Regions from separate parts of the Mycolicibacterium sp. P4_G11 genome, predicted to be linked through region 2. Evidence: riboswitches for the same ligand, from Rfam matches in the RefSeq annotation. Region 2 holds a riboswitch; the other holds the start of a gene.
What was found. Region 2 has a riboswitch for cobalamin ahead of metE (5-methyltetrahydropteroyltriglutamate--homocysteine S-methyltransferase). Riboswitches for the same ligand answer to the same signal wherever they lie in the genome.
Positions count from the first base shown of each region.

Region 1: linked by a shared signal. The riboswitch ahead of AC1U2B_RS24315 (ABC transporter substrate-binding protein) and the one ahead of metE (5-methyltetrahydropteroyltriglutamate--homocysteine S-methyltransferase) in region 2 are both predicted to bind cobalamin.

Region 1 is NZ_JBFUJW010000012.1:159,623-169,290, forward strand. It holds gene AC1U2B_RS24290 (acyltransferase family protein) at 1-548, shown strand, start outside; gene AC1U2B_RS24295 (alpha-(1->3)-arabinofuranosyltransferase domain-containing protein) at 514-4,659, opposite strand; gene AC1U2B_RS24300 (DUF2613 domain-containing protein) at 4,712-4,885, opposite strand; gene AC1U2B_RS24305 (glycoside hydrolase family 3 N-terminal domain-containing protein) at 4,992-6,179, shown strand; gene AC1U2B_RS24310 (TetR/AcrR family transcriptional regulator) at 6,266-6,865, shown strand; cobalamin riboswitch at 6,895-7,079, shown strand; gene AC1U2B_RS24315 (ABC transporter substrate-binding protein) at 7,146-8,153, shown strand; gene AC1U2B_RS24320 (FecCD family ABC transporter permease) at 8,174-9,163, shown strand; gene AC1U2B_RS24325 (ABC transporter ATP-binding protein) at 9,160-9,668, shown strand, end outside.
Region 2 is NZ_JBFUJW010000002.1:185,289-194,956, forward strand. It holds gene AC1U2B_RS04720 (bifunctional 2-methylcitrate synthase/citrate synthase) at 1-1,080, shown strand, start outside; gene AC1U2B_RS04725 (pyruvate carboxylase) at 1,073-4,468, shown strand; gene AC1U2B_RS04730 (NADP-dependent oxidoreductase) at 4,481-5,398, opposite strand; gene metE (5-methyltetrahydropteroyltriglutamate--homocysteine S-methyltransferase) at 5,533-7,800, opposite strand; cobalamin riboswitch at 7,916-8,115, opposite strand; gene AC1U2B_RS04740 (YbjQ family protein) at 8,149-8,577, opposite strand; gene AC1U2B_RS04745 (CbtA family protein) at 8,636-9,544, opposite strand; gene AC1U2B_RS04750 (CbtB domain-containing protein) at 9,558-9,668, opposite strand, start outside.

The sequences.
Region 1 (9,668 bases), on a different contig from region 2:
TCGCCGCGGGCATGCTGCTGGCGGAGCTGACGGTCATGCCCGTCGGCCGGATGCACCAGCTGGCCCGGCGGCGGTGGGTCATGGCCGCCATTGCCGGGGTGGCGTTCGTCATCGCGGCGACGCCGCTGGCCGGCAACATCGGGCTCGCGCCGGGCACCGTCAGCCAAGTCGTGGTCAAGACCGCGATGGGCGCCGTCGTCGCCGGGGCGTTGTTGGCGCCGCTGGTGCTGGACGCGCCTGGAACCCCGCACCGGATCCTGGGCAGCACCGTGATGGTGACGTTGGGCCGGTGGTCCTACGGTCTGTTCATCTGGCACCTGGCGGCGCTGGCCATGGTGTTCCCGGTGATCGGCGAGTTCCCGTTCAACGGCCACATGCCGATCGTGCTGATCCTGACCTGGGTTTTCGGGTTCGCGATTGCCGCAGTCAGCTACGGGCTGATCGAGTCGCCCTGCCGGGAGCTGCTGCGCCGCTGGGAGTCCCGGCATGCCCCGTCGCCGCGGGACAGCTCGATCACGGACGTGCCGGAGCCTGCTGCGGTGGGTTAGCCGGCGCATCCCACAGTGACGCCGCGAGTGCGGCCACCGAGATGAGCGCCAGGAACTGCACCCACGGCGAATGCCCGACGTAGCCGTCCACCGACCGCCACGGGTACGCACTGAGCACCGCCCCCGCGCCGATCAGGCCGCTCGCCGAGGCGATGACGGTCCACCCGTCCAGCCACTGCTCGCGCGAGCGCAGCAGGTACCGGATGCCGATGGCCGCCGCGACGGTCACCAGGCCGGCCCATCCGGCCACCAGGAATCCGAACCCGGCCAGGGCCACGCCGACGACTGCGGGACGCGGCTGCCAGGTCTGTGTCGGTTCGTCATCGACGGGCCGACGCATCGGTAGCAGCGCCAACAGCGCCAGCAGTGGGAGCAGGGCGAGCCCGCCGAACAGGCCGATGCGGTAGGGGGTGTTGAGCGCGAACGTCAGCGTGACGATGCCGCCGGTACCGGCCGGCAGCACCCAGCCCTGCTGCCAGCCGTTGATGGTCACCGGGGTGAGGATGGCGCCGTTGGCAGTGTGGGCGGTCCAGCCCGGGTTCACGCTCTCGGGGACGACGAGCACGCGCTGCACCGGCGACGGGGTCACCTGTACTTCGCGGTGATCGGACGTCCACTTCTTCAACTGCGCGGGAGTCGTTGGGGCGCTGTGGATGTGGGCCGCGAGCGGGCCGGTCAGCCGGGCGCCGATGACGGTGAAGTCGGGACCCGGGTTGATCAGGAACTCCTGTTGCCCGGCGGGCAGTTGCAGCGGCGCGGACTGGCATGGCTGGGCCGCGATGGGCTCACCGTCGAGCAGCGCGCCGACGGTGGTGTGTATCGAGGTCTGCAGGAACTGGCCGGCGATGGCGACGATCGGGCCGCGGCCACACGGCACCGTGATGGCCCGACGCCGGTTCGCGGCCGCGTCGGCGGGAGCGATCGGTGTGCCGCGCTCGTCGAGGGCGGTGACCTCGGCCAGGCCGGGCGGCTTCACCTGGTCGAATCCCAGTGCGGTGCGGTCGATCAGGTCGTGCCAATCCAGGATCGACAGCTTGATGGTGTCGGTTTTCGCGGGGGCGAGCTTGATGGTCTGTGGCCCGTCGCCGATCCGTCGCACCTGCGGCCCATTGCCCAGGTCCACCGCGACGACGGTCGGGTGGGCCGGCAACTCGGAGGCGCTCGGCACCAGGCGCAGGGCGCTGACAGTCGTCGGGGCCGGCAGGTGCACGGTCAGGTTCGCGCCGTCGCGGAACTGCACGATGCTCTGCGGGGCCACCCAGGCGGTGCGCGGGTCGCCGTCGGTGGCGGCGTAGGCCGAACCTGCGACGTCGATCACGTCGGCGTCGCCGGTGGCCCGGGTGGTGCCCGGCTGGCTGACCAGATCGGCCAGGTGCGGACCCTGCCGCGCCTGCACCCACACCGTCGGCACGACGGCCATCGGCGCCGGCACGGTGAGGGTGCGGCTCATGTTCACGGGCTCTTCGGGCGACTGGGCCATGGTGGCGGCGCACCGGACCCCGTTCGGTCCCTCGGCGCAGCCGGGCCGGCCCAGCTGGTCGTTACCCAAATCCCATTGCGCCACAGCCGATCCGGCGGGAGGTCCGGGCACGTCGACGGTGTGTCGCAGGCTCACCGCATGGGCGAAGCCGGACGCGTCGTACTGGGTCACGGAGAAGTCGGTGATGCCGAACTGCACGCCCGGTGAACCGTCGTCGGTGCCGATCGCGGTGAACCGGACCCACGAGGTCTCGCCGTAGGGCAGGGCGGCGACCAGCGGCTTGCCGGGCTGGTCGAAGCGAATTGTGCTGGTGCCGTTGGCTGTTGCCACTTCGACGCGGCGCACCTGGGCGCCGACGGCGGTCGCACTGGGCGTCAGGGTGACGGTCGCGTTGGTCACCGGATGGTCGAAGTCGACCTGAAGCCATTGCCCCACAGCGGTTTGCAGCGAGTTGGACACCCAGCTGGTCGAAGAGTCGCCGTCGATGGTGGCGGCCGCCCCGGCTGCCGTGGACACGTTGGGCAGCGCGGTGGAATCGGACGACGAACTCGAGGTGGTGATCCGTCCGCCCGGCCACTGGCCGTACGCGGGAGTGGCGCCGGGGCTGGGGTAATCCATGACGCGGTTGTAGGTGCGGCGCGGATCGTCGGGGGCCCGCACGGCCGATGAATGGTCATCGACGCGCCCATAGTCGGTCTCCCGGACCAGCGGGGTGTCGGTGACGGTCACCTCGGGCACCGGGAGTCCGGCTCGTTGCGCATCGGAGGTCAAGATCATGGGGCCCAACGGGTTTCGGCCCATCAGGCGGCGACGCTCGTCGATGCGCAGCAGTGATTCGGGTCCGCCGTCGATGCGGGCCATGGTGTCGGCGTCGGCCAGGTACGGCTGGGTGCTGGCGGCGCCGGTCACCCGGTAAATCTCGACCGCGGGGTAGCGGGGCCGCAGGCCGCTGTCGGAGACGAAGCCCTCCAGCAGGCCGGGCCCGACCGGGTCGCCGAACTGGGCCACCTTCGTCAGGCCGCGGGACCCCTCGATGGCCCGGTGTACCAGCAGCGGCCGGGCGGACCGGGAGTTGTCGGGGTCCAGGTCATTGCGCACGACGACGAACGAGATGCCTTGGCGGGCAAGGGTGTCGGCCAATCCGGCGGATGGTCGTCCGGTGGCGAACAGGCGCTGCACGGAATCCAGGGCGCGGATGGTCGCGGGCGGGGTCAGCGGAATCGAATCGCGCACGCCCCAGGCGCCGCGCTCCAGTACCTGCAGCGGCTCGTCGTGCGTGTTGCCCCACACCTGGTTGGCGAACGGCGCGCCCGGCGCGACCAGCACCCGGCCCGGCGTCTCGGCGTTGTGCGCGTCGAGCCAGTCCGCGGTCTGGTGCCAGTACTGCGGGATCGCGCGGTAGGTACCGGGCGCGGCGAGGCGGCCCGTCCATGCCAGTGAGGTCCCGGCGGCCAGCGCCGTCAGCAGCACCACCGCGACAGCCATCCGCTTGTCCCGCTCGAGGTGGGCGAACGCGTTGATCCACTCCCGGCGCGGTGCGGTGCCCGGCAGTGGAATCCGGCCCAGCACGTGGGCCAGGCCCAGCGCCAGCGGCAAGCGCAGGATGGGTTCGAGCTTGTGCACGTTGCGCAGCGGGGTGCCGCCGGCGTCGAGGAAGGCCCGTACCTGGTGCGCGATCGGGGAGCCCAGCCCGCCCGCGTACGCGACCGCGAGCAGCAGTAGGCCGATCAGCAGCATCGAGATGAGCCGGCCCCGGGCCGGCATGCTGCGCATCGCCAGGCCGGCCAGGCCGCCGGCCGCGACCAGCGTCGTGGCCAGCACCGCCACCGAGCCGGTGACCAACGACGAACCGGCCGTCGCGTTGGTCGCGACGAACGCCGTCCAGCCGTAGGTGCCGCGCAGCACCTCGGTCAGCGACAGCCACTGGGTCGTGACGCCCGACGATTCGATGAAGTCCAGGAACGGCGGGCTGATCCGGCCGAGCAGCAGCAGCGCCACCGCCCACCACAGGATGGCCAGCAGCGTGCAGCCGAACCACCACGCCGTGAAGCGCCACCAGCGGCGGTTGGGCCGGTGCGCCGCCCACCAGATGATCGCGGCCAGACAGCCGGTCAGGGTGGCGACGGCGTTCACCGCGCCCATCAGTGCGACGGCGGCCGCCGAGCGGGCCGCGAGCTGCCGGATTCGCGGGTCGCCGCGCAGCGCCAGGATCACCGGCAGCAGCACCCACGGCGCCAGCATCATGGGCAGCGTCTCGGACGAGATGGCGCCCAGCGTCGTCAGCGCGCGCGGCGACAAGGCGAACGCCACAGCGGCAAGCACCCGAGAGGATCGGCTGCCGATGCCCAGCGCCTCGGCGACCCTGATGACCCCCCAGAAGCCGACGACCAGCAGTAATGCCCACCACAGTCGTTGGATCACCCAGCCGGGCAGGCCGATGACGTCACCGGCGAGGAAGAACGCGCCGTGCGGGAAGAGGTAGCCGTAGGCCTGGTTCTGCGACTGGCCGAAGGGGAGGTCGCTGCTCCACAGGTTGGCTGCCCGCGCCAGGAAGCGCGCAGGGTTGGCGGTGAGATCGAGTTTGGTGTCGGGCGAGACCCGGCCCGGTGACTGGGCGAACGTCAGGACCAGTGCGGCCGCGCTGACGACCCATAGGCAGCGCCGGGAGAGCGGCGCTGCGGGATCAGCTGCGGTTGCCGTATTCGACCCGGTTGAGCACCGATGACGCTGGATCGCCCGATTGCAGCGTCGGCTTGGTGTCCTGCTCCAGCATCAGCGTGGTGCCGAAGACCGCTGCGGCGCCGAGCAACAGACCGACCACGATGCTGGCTCCGGCGGGCACGAGGAAGCGGTCCATGGCGCCCAAACTAGCATGACGACCTGCCCGCTTCCGTGTTCGCCAGCCCGCTACCAGGTCATCGCGGGACCCGGGCGCCGCTGTCGCGCGGCTAGGCTCGGTGCCCATGTCCTTGCCCCGAACCCTTGGCGCGCTCGCACTGGTGTCTGGATTGGTAGCCGGTTGCTCGTCGTCGTCCGACCACCCCGCCGCGTCCAGCACGTCCAGCCAGGCCAAGAGCACAGCCGCGTCGAGCAAGCCGATGGACGCGCCCGCCCCGACCGCCCCGCCGTGTGATCCGCACGCTCTGCTGAGCACCCTGACGCTGCGGCAGAAGCTGGCCCAGTTGCTCATGGTGGGCGTCAAGGACGCTGCCGATGCCCGTGCCGCCGTGACGGAACAGCAGGTCGGCGGCATCTTCATCGGTAGCTGGACGGACCTGTCCATGCTGTCGGACGGCAGCATCCCGGCACTGCAGGCCGCGTCCGGTGCGCTGCCGCTGGCGGTCAGCATCGATGAAGAGGGCGGCCGGGTGTCCCGGCTGAAGAAGCTGATCGGCCCGCAGGAATCGGCGCGGGTGCTGGCGACGACCAAGACGCCTGCCGAAGTCCAGGCCATCGCGCGGGACCGCGGGCAGCAGATGAAGGACAAGTTCGGCATCACCGTCGACTTCGCGCCCGACGCCGACGTCACCGAAGAGCCCGACGACGAGGTGATCGGCGACCGCTCCTTCGGTTCGGACCCGCAGAAGGTGACCGAGTACGCCGGCGCGTATGCCGCGGGTCTGCGCGAGGCGGGACTCGTTCCGGTGCTCAAGCACTTCCCCGGTCACGGACACGGCTCGGGCGACTCGCACACCGGTGGCGTGAAGACCCCGCCGCTGGCGGCGCTGAAGGACAACGACCTGGTGCCGTACCGGACGTTGACGACGCAGCAGCCCGTCGCGGTGATGGTCGGCCACCTGCAGGTGCCCGGACTGACGCTCGGCGACGACCCGGCCAGCCTGAGCAAGCCCGCCTACGACCTGCTGCGCAGCGGCGAGTACGGCGGCCCGCCGTTCGACGGTGTGGTGTTCACCGACGATCTGACCGGCATGGCGGCCATCACGCAGCATTTCGGCGTCGCCGACGCGGCGCTCAAGGCGCTCCAGGCCGGCGCCGATGTCGCCCTGTGGATCACCACCGACGGCATTCCCGACGTGCTGGACAAGCTGGAAGCGGCCGCGCAGGCCGGGCAGCTGGACCAGGCTCAGGTCGACAAGTCGGTCCTTCGGGTGGCGGCCATGAAGGGGCCGGGCGCCAAATGCGTGAAGTGAGCTGCGCGTTGCCCAGCCCGAATTGCCGCGCTCCTCAACGCGGCTCGTTCCTCACCGCTTGATCGTCGTCCGGCTACCCTGTTCCGATGGCAGGAGGAACGAAGCGGCTGCCGCGGGCCGTCCGCGAACAGCAGATGCTCGACGCTGCCGTGCAGATGTTCTCGGTGAACGGCTATCACGAGACCTCGATGGACGCGATCGCCGCGCAAGCCGAGATTTCCAAGCCGATGCTGTACCTCTATTACGGCTCGAAGGAAGAGCTGTTCGCCGCGTGCCTGGATCGGGAGCTGACGCGCTTCGTCGACACCGTCCGGGCCGACATCAACTTCGCGCAGAGCCCACGCGACCTGCTGCGCAACGCGGTGCTGTCGTTCATGACGTACATCGACCGCAACCGGGCGTCCTGGATCGTGCTCTACACGCAGGCCACCAGCTCGCAGGCCTTCGCCCACACGGTGCGCGAGGGCCGCGAGAAGATCATCGACCTGGTGGCCCGGCTGCTCAGTGCTGGTACGCGAAACCCGGAGCCGGACAGCGACTTCGAGATGATGGCCGTGGCCCTGGTGGGCGCGGGTGAGGCCATCGCGTCACGCGTCAGCGCCGGCGACACCGATGTCAACGACGCCACCGAGCTGATGATCAACCTCTTCTGGCGCGGCCTGAAGGGCAAGCGCGCCGAGCCGTAGTCGCCAGGGCGGTGACCCTATCGGCGCTGGTATGGTCCGCTTGAGCCAGTCGAACCCAACGCGGTTGGGTCAGGGAATCCGGTGTGAACCCGGAACTGACGCGCAGCGGTGAGGGGGACAGGCGGAGCAACGGCCACTGGCCCCACGGGGGCTGGGAAGGCGCTCCGGCTGGATGATCCCGAGTCCGAAGACCTGCTGGCTCGGGCTCTCGTGGCCTGGCGGCGCGAGGACCCCCACGGATGGACTCCGCGACCAGAGTCCCGGATCGGAAGGCCCCGCCGTGTTTGTCCGCACCATTGTGCTTGTCTCACTGGTTGTTTCGCTCATCTGCTCCTGCGGCGGTCCGCCGGCCGTGGAGTCCCCTGCTGCCGGCACCGGCGGCTATCCCGTCACGCTCGAGAACTGCGGACGTCAGGTGACGGTGAAATCGCCGCCGCAGCGTGCGGTTTCGATCAACCAGCCGGCCAGCGAACTGCTGCTGTCGCTCGGCCTCGCCGATCGCATGGCCGGCACCGCATCATGGAGCGACGCCGTGCGCTCCGACCTCGCCGCCGACAACGCCAAAGTGCCTGTGCTGAGCCGGGATTTCCCGTCGTTCGAGCGGGTGCTGAAGGAGAAGCCCGACTTCGTCTACGCGACGTTCGACTGGTCGTTCACCGACCAGGGCGTGGCCCCACGAGATCGCTTCGAGCGCCTCGGTGTGCCGACGTACCAGTCGTCGAGCGAGTGCGGTGGTCAGGATGCCGCACAGCAGCGCGCGTTGACGCTCGACGACATGTACGCCGAAATCGGGGACATCGCAAAGATATTCGGTGTGCCCGAGCGCGGCGACAAACTGGTCTCGTCGCTGCGTGCGCGGATGGCGACCGCGACCAGCGGACTCGACGCAGACGGCGTCTCCCTGATGTGGTGGTACGCCGGTACCAGAACCCCGTACATCGCGGGCTGCTGCGGGGCGCCCGGCATCATCACGACCGCGGTCGGGGCGCGCAACGCGTTCGCCGACAGCCGGCAGCTGTGGCCGGAAATTTCGTGGGAGGCGATCCTGCAACGCGACCCTGACGTGCTCGTCCTCGCCGACCTCACCCGAGGCGACGACGGCGACAGCGTCGCCGCCAAGATCAAGTTCCTCGAAACCGATCCGGCCGCAAGCAAGTTGAAGGCCGTGCGCGAACGGCGGTGGATCGTGTTGCCGGGCAGTGCGATGGACCCGTCACTGCGCAACGTCGGCGCAGTCGAGACCGCCGCGGCCGGGCTGCGCTCGTTCGGGCTGGGCGGGAAGTCCTGACGGCGGTGCGCACCGCCGGGATGGTGATGTTCGGCCTGACCGGGCTGGCGCTGTCGATCGCGGCGGCCATGATCATCGGGCCTGCCGACCTCGGGATCGGCGACGTGTATGCGGTCGTCGCGCAACATCTTTGGGGCCGCTCGGCGGACATCGCACCGATCGATGACGGCATCGTCTGGGAACTGCGCCTGCCACGGGCGTTGTTGGCTGCCATCTGTGGGGCGGGCCTGGGTATCTGCGGGGCGATCCTGCAGTCGTTGATGCGCAACCCACTGGCCGACCCGTTCATGCTGGGCATCTCCTCCGGCGCGTCCACGGGAGCGGTGCTGGTCGTTGTGGTGGGTATCGGTGGCGCGCTGACGCTGTCGGGCGGCGCGTTCGTGGGTGCGGTGATCGCCTTCGTGGTCGTGCTGGCCCTCGCGGCGGCCGCCGGCGGCGGACCGGACCGGGTGGTGCTCGCCGGAGTCGCTGGTACCCAGCTCTTTTCGGCGACGACGGCGATGGTGGTGTTCTCGTCGGCCGACGCGCAACAAACCCGTGGGGTGCTGTTCTGGTTGCTGGGGTCGCTGGGCGGCGCGAGCTGGCATCAGGTGGCGATGTGCGGCCTCGTCTGCGCGGCCTGCCTCGGTGTCTGTTGGCTGCAGTCGGATGCGTTGGACGCGTTCGCCTTCGGTCGTGACGCGGCCGCTGCGCTGGGCGTCTCGGTGCGGCGGGTCCGGATCATCCTGCTGCTGACGACGGCGCTGCTGACGGCCGTGTTGGTGAGTGCCGCGGGCGCAATCGGTTTCGTCGGGCTGGTGTTACCGCACGCGGCGCGGATGATCGTCGGGCCGTCGCACCGCCGACTGCTGCCGGTCACCGCCATCGCCGGCGCCATCTTTCTGGTCTGGGTCGACGCTGCGGCCCGCACGGTGTTCGCGCCGCAGGAACTGCCCGTCGGTGTGGTGACCGCACTCGTCGGCGTGCCGATCTTCATGTGGATTCTGGCCCGCCGCAGGAGGATTCGGTGACGAGGCCGCTTGCTGCGGAATCCGTCAGCTGGTCGGCCGGCGGACGGCTCGTCATCGACGGGGTGTCGGTGGTGGTGGCCGACGGCGAGACGCTGGGCCTGCTCGGGCCCAATGGCGCCGGCAAGTCGTCCCTGCTGCGGCTGCTCGCCGGACTACGGCGCGCCGACGGTGGGGCTGTGCTGCTCGACGGTCGTCCGCTCGCCGACATCCGGCGGCGGGCCGTCGCGCAGCGTATTGCCGTGGTCGAGCAGCAGGTCAGCACCGACCTGGACCTGACCGTCGAGCAGATCGTCCGGCTGGGTCGAATTCCGCACCGCGGCATCTGGTCTGGCAATGCCGACGCGGACGATCGCGCCGTCGAGCGGGCGCTTGAGCAGACCGAGACGACGGCCATGCGCGACCGGGATTGGCGGACGCTGTCGGGCGGGGAGCAGCAACGGGTGCAGATCGCCCGGGCGCTCGCGCAGGAGCCCCGCGAGCTGCTGCTCGACGAACCCACCAACCA
Region 2 (9,668 bases):
GGCGTCGTTGTCGACACCACCGCCATCTCCAAGGTCGTGCCCGAGACCAACAGCCTGACCTACCGCGGCTACCCGGTACAGGATCTGGCGGCGCACTGCAGCTTTGAACAGGTTGCGTACCTGCTCTGGCACGGCGAGCTGCCGACCGACCAGGAGCTGGCATTGTTCTGCCAGCGCGAGCGCGCGTCCCGCCGGGTCGACCGCTCGATGTACTCGCTGTTGGCCAAGCTGCCGGACAGCTGCCACCCGATGGACGTGGTGCGTACCGCGATCAGCTACCTGGGCGCCGAAGATCCCGAAGAGGACGTCAGCACCCCGGCAGCCAACTACGCCAAGTCATTACGGATGTTCGCCGTGCTGCCGACCATCGTCGCGGCCGACATCCGCCGCAGGCAGGGGCTGCCGCCCATCGCGCCGCACAGTCACCTGGGCTATGCCGAGAACTTCCTCAACATGTGCTTCGGCGAGGTGCCGGAGCCGGCGATCGTCGAGGCATTCAGCCAATCGATGGTGCTCTACGCCGAGCACAGCTTCAACGCGTCGACCTTCGCTGCCCGGGTCGTGACCTCTACCCAGTCGGACATCTACAGCGCCGTGACCGCTGCCATCGGAGCGCTCAAGGGGTCGCTGCACGGCGGCGCCAACGAAGCGGTCATGCACGACATGCTGGAGATCGGCTCCGCCGACAACGCCGCGAAATGGCTGCACGGCAAGCTGTCTCGCAAGGACAAGGTGATGGGCTTCGGGCACCGCGTCTACAAGAACGGCGACTCCCGGGTGCCGACCATGAAGGCCGCGTTGGACCGCGTGGTGGCCGCGCGCGGCGGTCAGCAGTGGTTGGACATCTACCACGTGCTGGAACGCGAGATGTTCGTCGCAACCAAGATCAAACCGAACCTCGACTTCCCCACCGGACCGGCCTACTACCTGATGGGGTTCGATATCCCCGTTTTCACACCGCTTTTCGTGATGTCGAGGATCACCGGCTGGACCGCGCACATCATGGAACAGGCAGCGTCGAACGCCCTGATCCGCCCCCTGAGCGAGTACTCGGGCCGACCTCAGCGTTCCATTGCCTGAGCACGCAATCCGAAAAGTCCTCGTTGCCAACCGCGGTGAAATCGCGATCCGGGCGTTCCGGGCGGCCTACGAGCTGGGCATCGCGACCGTCGCGGTCTACGCGTACGAGGACCGGAATTCTCCACATCGGTTGAAGGCCGACGAGTCCTACCAGATCGGCGAACCGGGCCACCCCGTTCGGGCCTACCTCGCAGTGTCCGAGATCATCCGGGTGGCGCAACTCTCCGGCGCCGACGCCGTGTACCCGGGTTATGGGTTCCTCTCGGAGAACCCGGAACTGGCATCGGCATGCGCCGTCGCGGGGATCACGTTCGTCGGTCCCGACGCCGGAGTGCTCGAACTGACCGGCAACAAGGCCAGCGCCATCGCGGCGGCCCGGGCTGCCGGCCTGCCGGTGCTGACGTCGTCGGAGCCGTCCGCTTCGGTCGACGAACTGCTCACTGCCGCAGCAGATATGGAGTTCCCGCTGTTCGTCAAGGCGGTCTCCGGTGGCGGTGGCCGCGGCATGCGCCGGGTGACCGAGCCCGCCGCCTTGGCCGAGGCCATCGAAGCCGCGTCCCGGGAGGCGGAGTCCGCGTTCGGCGATCCGATGGTCTACCTCGAACAGGCGGTGCTCAATCCGCGCCACATCGAGGTGCAGATCCTGGCCGACGGCACCGGTGAGGTGATCCACCTGTTCGAGCGGGACTGCAGTGTGCAGCGCCGGCATCAGAAGGTCATCGAGCTGGCACCGGCCCCGAACCTCAGCGACGAGCTGCGGGCCCGAATCTGCTCTGACGCCGTGAGATTCGCCCGCCAGATCGGCTACTTCTGCGCCGGCACTGTCGAGTTCCTGCTCGACGAACGCGGGCACCACGTGTTCATCGAGTGCAATCCCCGGATTCAGGTCGAGCACACGGTGACCGAGGAAATCACCGATGTGGACCTCGTGGCCTCGCAGCTGCGGATCGCAGCCGGTCAGTCGTTGGCCGATCTCGGTCTGAGCCAGGACAGCGTCCGGATCCGCGGCGCCGCCATGCAAGCCCGTATCACCACCGAGGATCCCGTCAACGGGTTCCGGCCGGACACCGGCCGGATCACCGCCTACCGCAGCCCCGGCGGCGCCGGGGTGCGGTTGGACGGTGGCACCAATGTCGGCGCGGAGATCTCCGCGCATTTCGATTCCATGCTGGTCAAACTCACCTGCCGGGGTCACGACTTCGCGACGGCGGTCAAACGGGCCCGGCGAGCTCTCGCCGAGTTCCGAATCCGTGGGGTATCGACGAATATCCCCTTCCTGCAGGCAGTTCTGGATGACCCGGACTTCGCCGCGGGCAACGTGTCGACGTCGTTCATCGACGAGCGGCCCCAGCTGCTGACCGCACACACCCCAGGGGACCGCGGCACGCGCATCCTCAACTACCTCGCCGACGTGACGGTGAACAAGCCGCACGGCGTGCGCCAGTCTGCGGTGTACCCACGCGACAAGCTGCCGGACATCGATCTCGGCGGGCCGCCACCGGCAGGCAGCAAGCAGCTGCTGACCGAGCTGGGCCCAGAAGGCTTCGCCCGGTCTCTGCTGGAATCGCCGCGATTGTGGGTCACCGACACCACGTTCCGCGATGCGCATCAATCGCTGCTCGCCACCCGGGTGCGTACCTCCGGCCTGGTCAAGGTGGCACCGTACGTCGCCCGGATGACACCGCAGCTGCTGTCGGTCGAGTGCTGGGGCGGCGCGACATACGATGTGGCGCTTCGGTTCCTGAAGGAAGACCCGTGGGAGCGGCTCGCCGCACTGCGGGAGGCAATGCCGAACATCTGCCTGCAGATGTTGCTGCGCGGACGCAACACCGTCGGTTACACGCCATATCCCGTGTCGGTAACCGCTGCGTTCGTGCAGGAGGCCACGGCCACCGGCATCGACATCTTCCGGATCTTCGACGCGTTGAACAACGTGGACTCGATGCGTCCGGCGATCGACGCGGTGCGCGAAACCGGTTCCGCGGTCACCGAAGTGGCGATGTCGTACACCGGCGACCTGTCGGACCCCAACGAGACGCTGTACACGCTCGATTACTGGCTCAAGCTGGCCGACCAGATCGTCGAAGCCGGCGCACATGTGCTGGCGATCAAGGACATGGCCGGGCTGTTGCGGCCGCCTGCCGCGGCAACACTGGTGTCGGCGTTGCGTTCCCGGTTCGATCTGCCGGTCCACGTCCATACCCACGACACCCCGGGTGGCCAGCTGGCAACGTACGTCGCGGCCTGGCAGGCCGGCGCATCGGCGGTCGACGGAGCGGCAGCGCCGCTGGCCGGTACCACCAGTCAGCCCTCCTTGAGTTCGATCGTGGCCGCTGCCGCGCACACCGTCCACGACACCGGGCTGTCGTTGGCGGATGTCTGTGAGCTGGAGCCGTATTGGGAGGCGCTGCGCCGGGTCTATGCCCCGTTCGAGGCGGGACTACCGTCCCCGACCGGCCGGGTGTACACCCACGAGATTCCCGGCGGGCAACTCAGCAACCTGCGGACCCAGGCCGTCGCCCTCGGCTTGGGCGGACGGTTCGAGGACATCGAGAATGCCTACGCCGGAGCGGATCACGCACTGGGCAGGCTGGTGAAGGTGACCCCGTCGAGCAAGGTGGTCGGGGATCTGGCGCTGGCTCTGGTCGGCGCTGGGGTCAGCGCCGAGGAGTTCTCCGCCGACCCGACCCGCTACGACATCCCGGAATCCGTGATCGGCTTCCTGCGCGGCGAACTGGGTGAGCCGGCCGGCGGCTGGCCGGAGCCGTTGCGTACCAAGGCCCTGCAAGGGCGGGCAGAACCAAAACCGGCCACCGAACTCACCGTCGAGGACTACACCGAACTGGCGGAGCCGGGGCCGACCCGCAGAGCTGCCCTCAATCGATTGCTGTTCCCGGGACCGACCCGCGAATTCCTTTCACATCGAGGGCAATTCGGGGATACCTCGAGCCTGAGCGCCAACCAGTTCTTCTACGGGCTGCGCCGTGGCGATGAGCACCGGGTGAAATTGGAGAAGGGCGTCGAGCTGCTCATCGGGCTCGAAGCCATCTCCGAACCCGATGACCGCGGCATGCGTACCGTCCTGTGTCTGCTGAACGGTCAACTGCGCCCGATCCTGGTGCGGGACAGGTCGATCGACAGCGCGGTTCCCGTAGCGGAGAAGGCCGACCGCACCAACCCCGAACACGTCGCGGCGCCGTTCGCCGGCGTAGTGACGATCGGGGTGGCGGTGGGTGAGCAGGTGCAGGCCGGCCAGACGGTCGCCACCATCGAAGCGATGAAGATGGAGGCCGCCATCACGACACCAAAGACCGGCACCGTCAAGCGGATTGCGGTGGCTCCCACCGCGAGTGTCGAAGGCAACGACCTGCTCGTGGTGGTCAGCTGACCGAGGTCATGTTCACGGCACGATGACGATCTTGCCGTGAACATGGCCCGTCGTGCTCGCGGAGAGCGCGGCACCGGCTTCGGTCAGCGGGTATGTCTGGCTGATCGAGACGGCAAGGCGATCTTGCGCGACAAGCGCCGCGAGTTCCCTGAGCGCGGCACCGTGTTCACTTCCGGCACCGCCGACGTGTACTTGGATACCGGTGCCGGCAGCGTCGAAGGCGACCAACGTGAGAACACGCGCCGGATCGCCGGTGAGTTCGATGGACAACGGAATCTCCCCGCGGCCCGAGGCGTCGAGCACCGCGTCAACTCCCTCGGGTGCGACGGCACGGACCCTGTCGAGCAATCCATCACCATAGGTGACGGGCGTCGCGCCGAGCGACCGCAGGTAGTCGTGGTTGGATTCGCCTGCCGTGCCAATGACATTGACGCCCTGAGCCTTTGCGAGTTGGACCGCGAAGGTGCCCACGCCGCCCGCCGCCGCGTGGATCAGCAGTGTCTCGCCTGCCTTGACCCCGAGCTTCTTCAGCACGGCATACGCGGTGCCACCGGCACCTGCCAGCGAACCAGCAACGTCCCAGGCAATACCCTCGGGCTTGCGGACGATTTCCGAAGACTCGGCCAGCGCAACATCGGCGAACGACGGTGTCGTCGATCGGCCCAGAACCTCGTCGCCGACGGCCCACTCGGTGACCTCAGAGCCGACGGCATCAATGACACCCGCCACGTCGGACCCCGCACCGGCGGGCAGCTCAAGCGGTATCAGTTCGCGCATCTGCCCACCGACGATCTTCCAGTCGATCGGGTTGACGCCCGCGGCGCGTACCGCGATCCGCACCTGGGTCGGTCCGGGAGCCGGTGGCTCGGCGTCGACCACGCGTAGCACCTCAGGTGTGCCGTATTCGGCGAATTGCGCAATTCTCGACATCTATCCGTCTCCAATCGGGTTCCGACAGCAGTCTCGCCGGTCTCCTGAAGACAAGCTGTCGATCGCCAGATTTATTTCATGAAACATGACGATGCCCCGGAATCTGAATCAGATTCCGGGGCATCGCCTTTGACTTACCGCGCGGCGCGAACCAACTGCGCCGCCTGCACCATGTTGCGCAGCGACTCGGTCACCTCGTCGGTTCTGCGGGTCTTGAGGCCGCAGTCCGGGTTCACCCAAAGCCGCTCAGCCGGAACGGCATCCAGCGCATGACGCAGTGACGTCACCATCTCGTCGGCGGTGGGCACGCGCGGCGAGTGGATGTCGTATACCCCAGGGCCGACGCTGTTCGAGAACCCGATTCCGTTGAGGTCGTCGAGCACCTCCATGTGGGAACGGGCGGCCTCGATTGACGTCACATCGGCATCGAGATCGGCGATGGCACCGATCACCTCACCGAACTCCGAGTAGCACAGGTGCGTGTGAATCTGGGTGGCATCGCTGACGCCCGAGGTGGACAGCCGGAACGCACCAACCGCCCAGTCGAGATACGCCGCCTTGTCGGCGTCACGCAGTGGCAGCAGCTCACGCAGCGCTGGCTCGTCGACCTGCACGATGACGATCCCCGCGGACTGCAGATCGACCGTCTCGTCCCGGATGGCCAGCGCCACCTGGTTGGCCGAGTCGGCCAGCGGCTGATCGTCGCGGACGAACGACCAGGCGAGGATCGTCACCGGACCGGTGAGCATGCCCTTGACCGGCTTGTCGGTGAGAGTCTGGGCGTACCTGGCCCATTCCACCGTCATCGGCTGCCTGCGGGCGACGTCACCGAACAACACCGGCGGGCGCACGCAGCGGCTGCCGTACGACTGGACCCAGCCGTTCTTGCTGGCGAAGAAGCCGTGCAGCTGTTCGGCGAAGTACTGCACCATGTCGTTGCGCTCGGGCTCGCCGTGCACCAGCACATCCAGGCCCAGGTCCTCCTGCAATCGGATGACCGTCTCGACCTCGGCCTTCATCCGGTTGGTGTACTCGGCCTCGCCGATCTCGCCGGCCACCAGCGCGGCGCGGGCCTTTCGGATGTCGACGGTCTGCGGGAACGAGCCGATGGTGGTGGTCGGCAACGACGGCAGGTTCAGCCGCGCGTCCTGTGCCTTGCGACGCTCTGCGGCCGGCCCGCGGCCGATGCCTTCGGCCAGCACGGCGTCCAGTCGCTCCCGGACGCCACCGTTGTGCAGGCGGGGGTCCTGTGCCCGTGACGCGATTGCCTGATCGGATGCCTCGATCTCGGCGGCCACCGCGCCCCGGCCGTCGCGAAGCGCCGTGGCCAGCGTCACCACTTCGGTGACCTTCTCCGCACCGAATGCCAACCAGCTGCGGAGCGCGTCATCGAGACCGTCTTCGGGATCGAGCGAGTACGGCACATGCAGCGTCGAGCACGACGTCGACACGGCAACGGCCTTTGCCGATCCCTGCAGCGCACCCAGCCGGGCCAGCGCCGCCGCCAGGTCCGTGCGCCAGATGTTGCGGCCATCGACGACGCCGGCCACCACCAGCTTGTCCGCCAGGCCTGGTACATCGGCTACCGGCTGGTCACCACCGGCGACGAAATCGACTGCGACACCGTCGATCTGGGTGCGGGCCAACGCCGGCAGCGCGGCGCCCAGTGCGCCGAAGTAGGTCGCCACCAGGATCGCCGGGCGCTTGGCCGCGTCCGCGAGCGTCGAGTAGACGTGCTCGGCCAGCTCCGGACCGTTGTCCACGATGTCGGTCACCAGCACCGGCTCGTCGATCTGCACCCACTCGGCACCGGCATCGGCGAGTCGGCCCAGCAGGTCGGCATACAGCGGCAAGAGCTCGCCGAGGCGCTCGATGGGCGCCTGTGCTCCGTCGACGGCCTTGCTCAGCGCCAGGAAGGTGATCGGCCCGACGATCACCGGACGAGCCGAAATCCCTTGTACTTGAACTTCTTTGAGCTCTGCCAGCACCTTCTCCGAATGCAGGGTGAACACGGTGTCCGGGCCGATCTCCGGGACCAGGTAGTGGTAGTTGGTGTCGAACCACTTCGTCATCTCCAGCGGTGCGATGTCCGCCGTACCGCGTGCCGCGGCGAAATAGCGGTCGAGGCCGTCGGCCACACCGCTCACTCGGGCCGGCAGGGCGCCGAGCAGCACTGCGGTGTCGAGAACCTGGTCGTAGTACGAAAAGGTGTTGACCGGAACGGAATCCAGGCCGGCGGCCGACAACGCGGCGACAGTATCGCGGCGCAAGCCCGCGGCGATTTCTTCGAGCGCGGCCCGGTCGATCCGGCCTGCCCAGTAGCGTTCGACGGCCCGCTTGAGTTCCCGGTCCGGGCCGATGCGGGGCGCACCGAGAATGGTGGCGGTGAATGGTGTTGACAACAGACGTCCTTCAAATGCGACGGAAGTGCGCACCGCCCAAGGACATCCATCGAGGACAGCCGAAACCGCCCTCGGCGATCAGCCCATTCCACGAGGCGATGCACCGCCGGACGCGGCGCATCCGGCACAGCTGGCAGGTCTTCGGACTCGCAGGCACGCACCCTCGGGTGCTCCTAGTGGCCGTCGCTTCCCGGTTCGAGATGAACCAGTGCGGATGACGGCGGTCGTTCCTGCTTACCGCTGCGGGACAGTCCCGGATTCTCACCGGGTTCCCTCTCATGGCGAATCACCGCCACTCGATATCCATGACACCGAAGCGTCATGGGTAAACCAGCTGCGCCGAGGAGATTACCCTGTCGGGCCCGGGCCAACCGGTCCAACCGGTCCGGCCGGACCGCCCGGACCAGCCGGGCCACCGCCGTAACCCAGCTGCTGCGCCGTGTAGCGAGCGGCATCGGTGACCGGAACCGCCTGCACCGCAGTGCCATACGCGCAGATCTCGGTCCACACATCACCGATCTCGGTGGTGTCGAACCGCATCGCGACAATGGCATTGCCGCCGCGGGCCTGACATTCCTGGAGGAGCCGGCCCATGGCCTCGTTGCGGCTCTCGGCCAGGTTCTTGGTCATGCCCTGCAGCTCGCCGCCGAACATCGCCTTGAAGCCGGCACCCATCTGCGCGAAGGCGTTCCGGGACCGGACGGTAAGGCCGAACACCTCACCGCAGACTCGCTGAATCTCCCACCCGGGCAGGTCATTCGTCGTGACAACCAGCATGCTGCAGCCTTTCGTTGGTCGGTACGCCTCGAACTGTAGTGCGCAGCAACCGGAATCGTCAGACGGCTGCTGCCACATCCTTTGCCGGCACGGCCTGCTTCGCGCCACCGAGGTAACGCTCGACGAGCCCGCCGAACACCAGCCCGATGACCGCCCAGATCAGTGCCTGATCGAGCAGCGAGTACCACCGGAACTTCCACAGCAGGTCGGCGTCGAAGCCCGGGTATATCAGCTGCCCGGGGGCGTAGACCTTGCCGTCGATGGTCACCGGCGTGGTGAAGGTGTTGGTGATCGGCTGCGGTGTCTCGGTTGCGGCGCGCGCAAAGCCGAGTTCGCCGGAGTGCTCGACGTTGGCGGCCAGATCGCCGAGCGACGGCAGCGCCGCCAGCAGGCCGCCGTACACCACGAAGAACCCGAGCACCGCGATCCCGACCGCGCGTGCCCAGCCGACCTTCGCGGACAGCTTGCGCGCGGCGAACACCGCGAGCCCCAGCAGCGTCAGCGATCCCCACACCATGCCCAGGTACAGGAAGCCGCGGGTCTCCATGGTGAACTCGTGGCCGATGGCCGGCGGGTTCGCCGGGTACTTCACGAACGGCAGCAGGTACACGCCGAGGAAACCGAAGCCGGCGATAGCCCAGCCCAGCACCAGCGGCCGCACCTTGAAGCGGCCGTGCAGCACCAGATAGGCGACGGCGACCAGCGCACCCATCGCCACCGAGAAGGCGATGATGCCGGTGGCCGCACCGATGCCCGACTGGATGGATCGGCTGAACAGCTCCGGTCCGTCCGGCTCGACCGGATGGCCCATGGCGGTGTGAATGGTCGAGAGCACATCCATGCGGCCGGACTCGTAGTCGATGGCCTTGTCGATGGCGGGTTCGGCAAAAATGCGGGCAAACAGGAACCCCAGAATGCCGGCGATCAGACCGGCGAGGGCTCCGCGCCCGATAACGCGGATTTCCACAAGGTCCCCTGGATCAGTGGCAGGGGAAGCCGAGGAAGTGCCGCGAGTCGTGCACCCACTCGTGGACCACGACGGTCTTGCCGAACATCGACATCATGCCCTCGTCGACACCGACCAGGTAGTA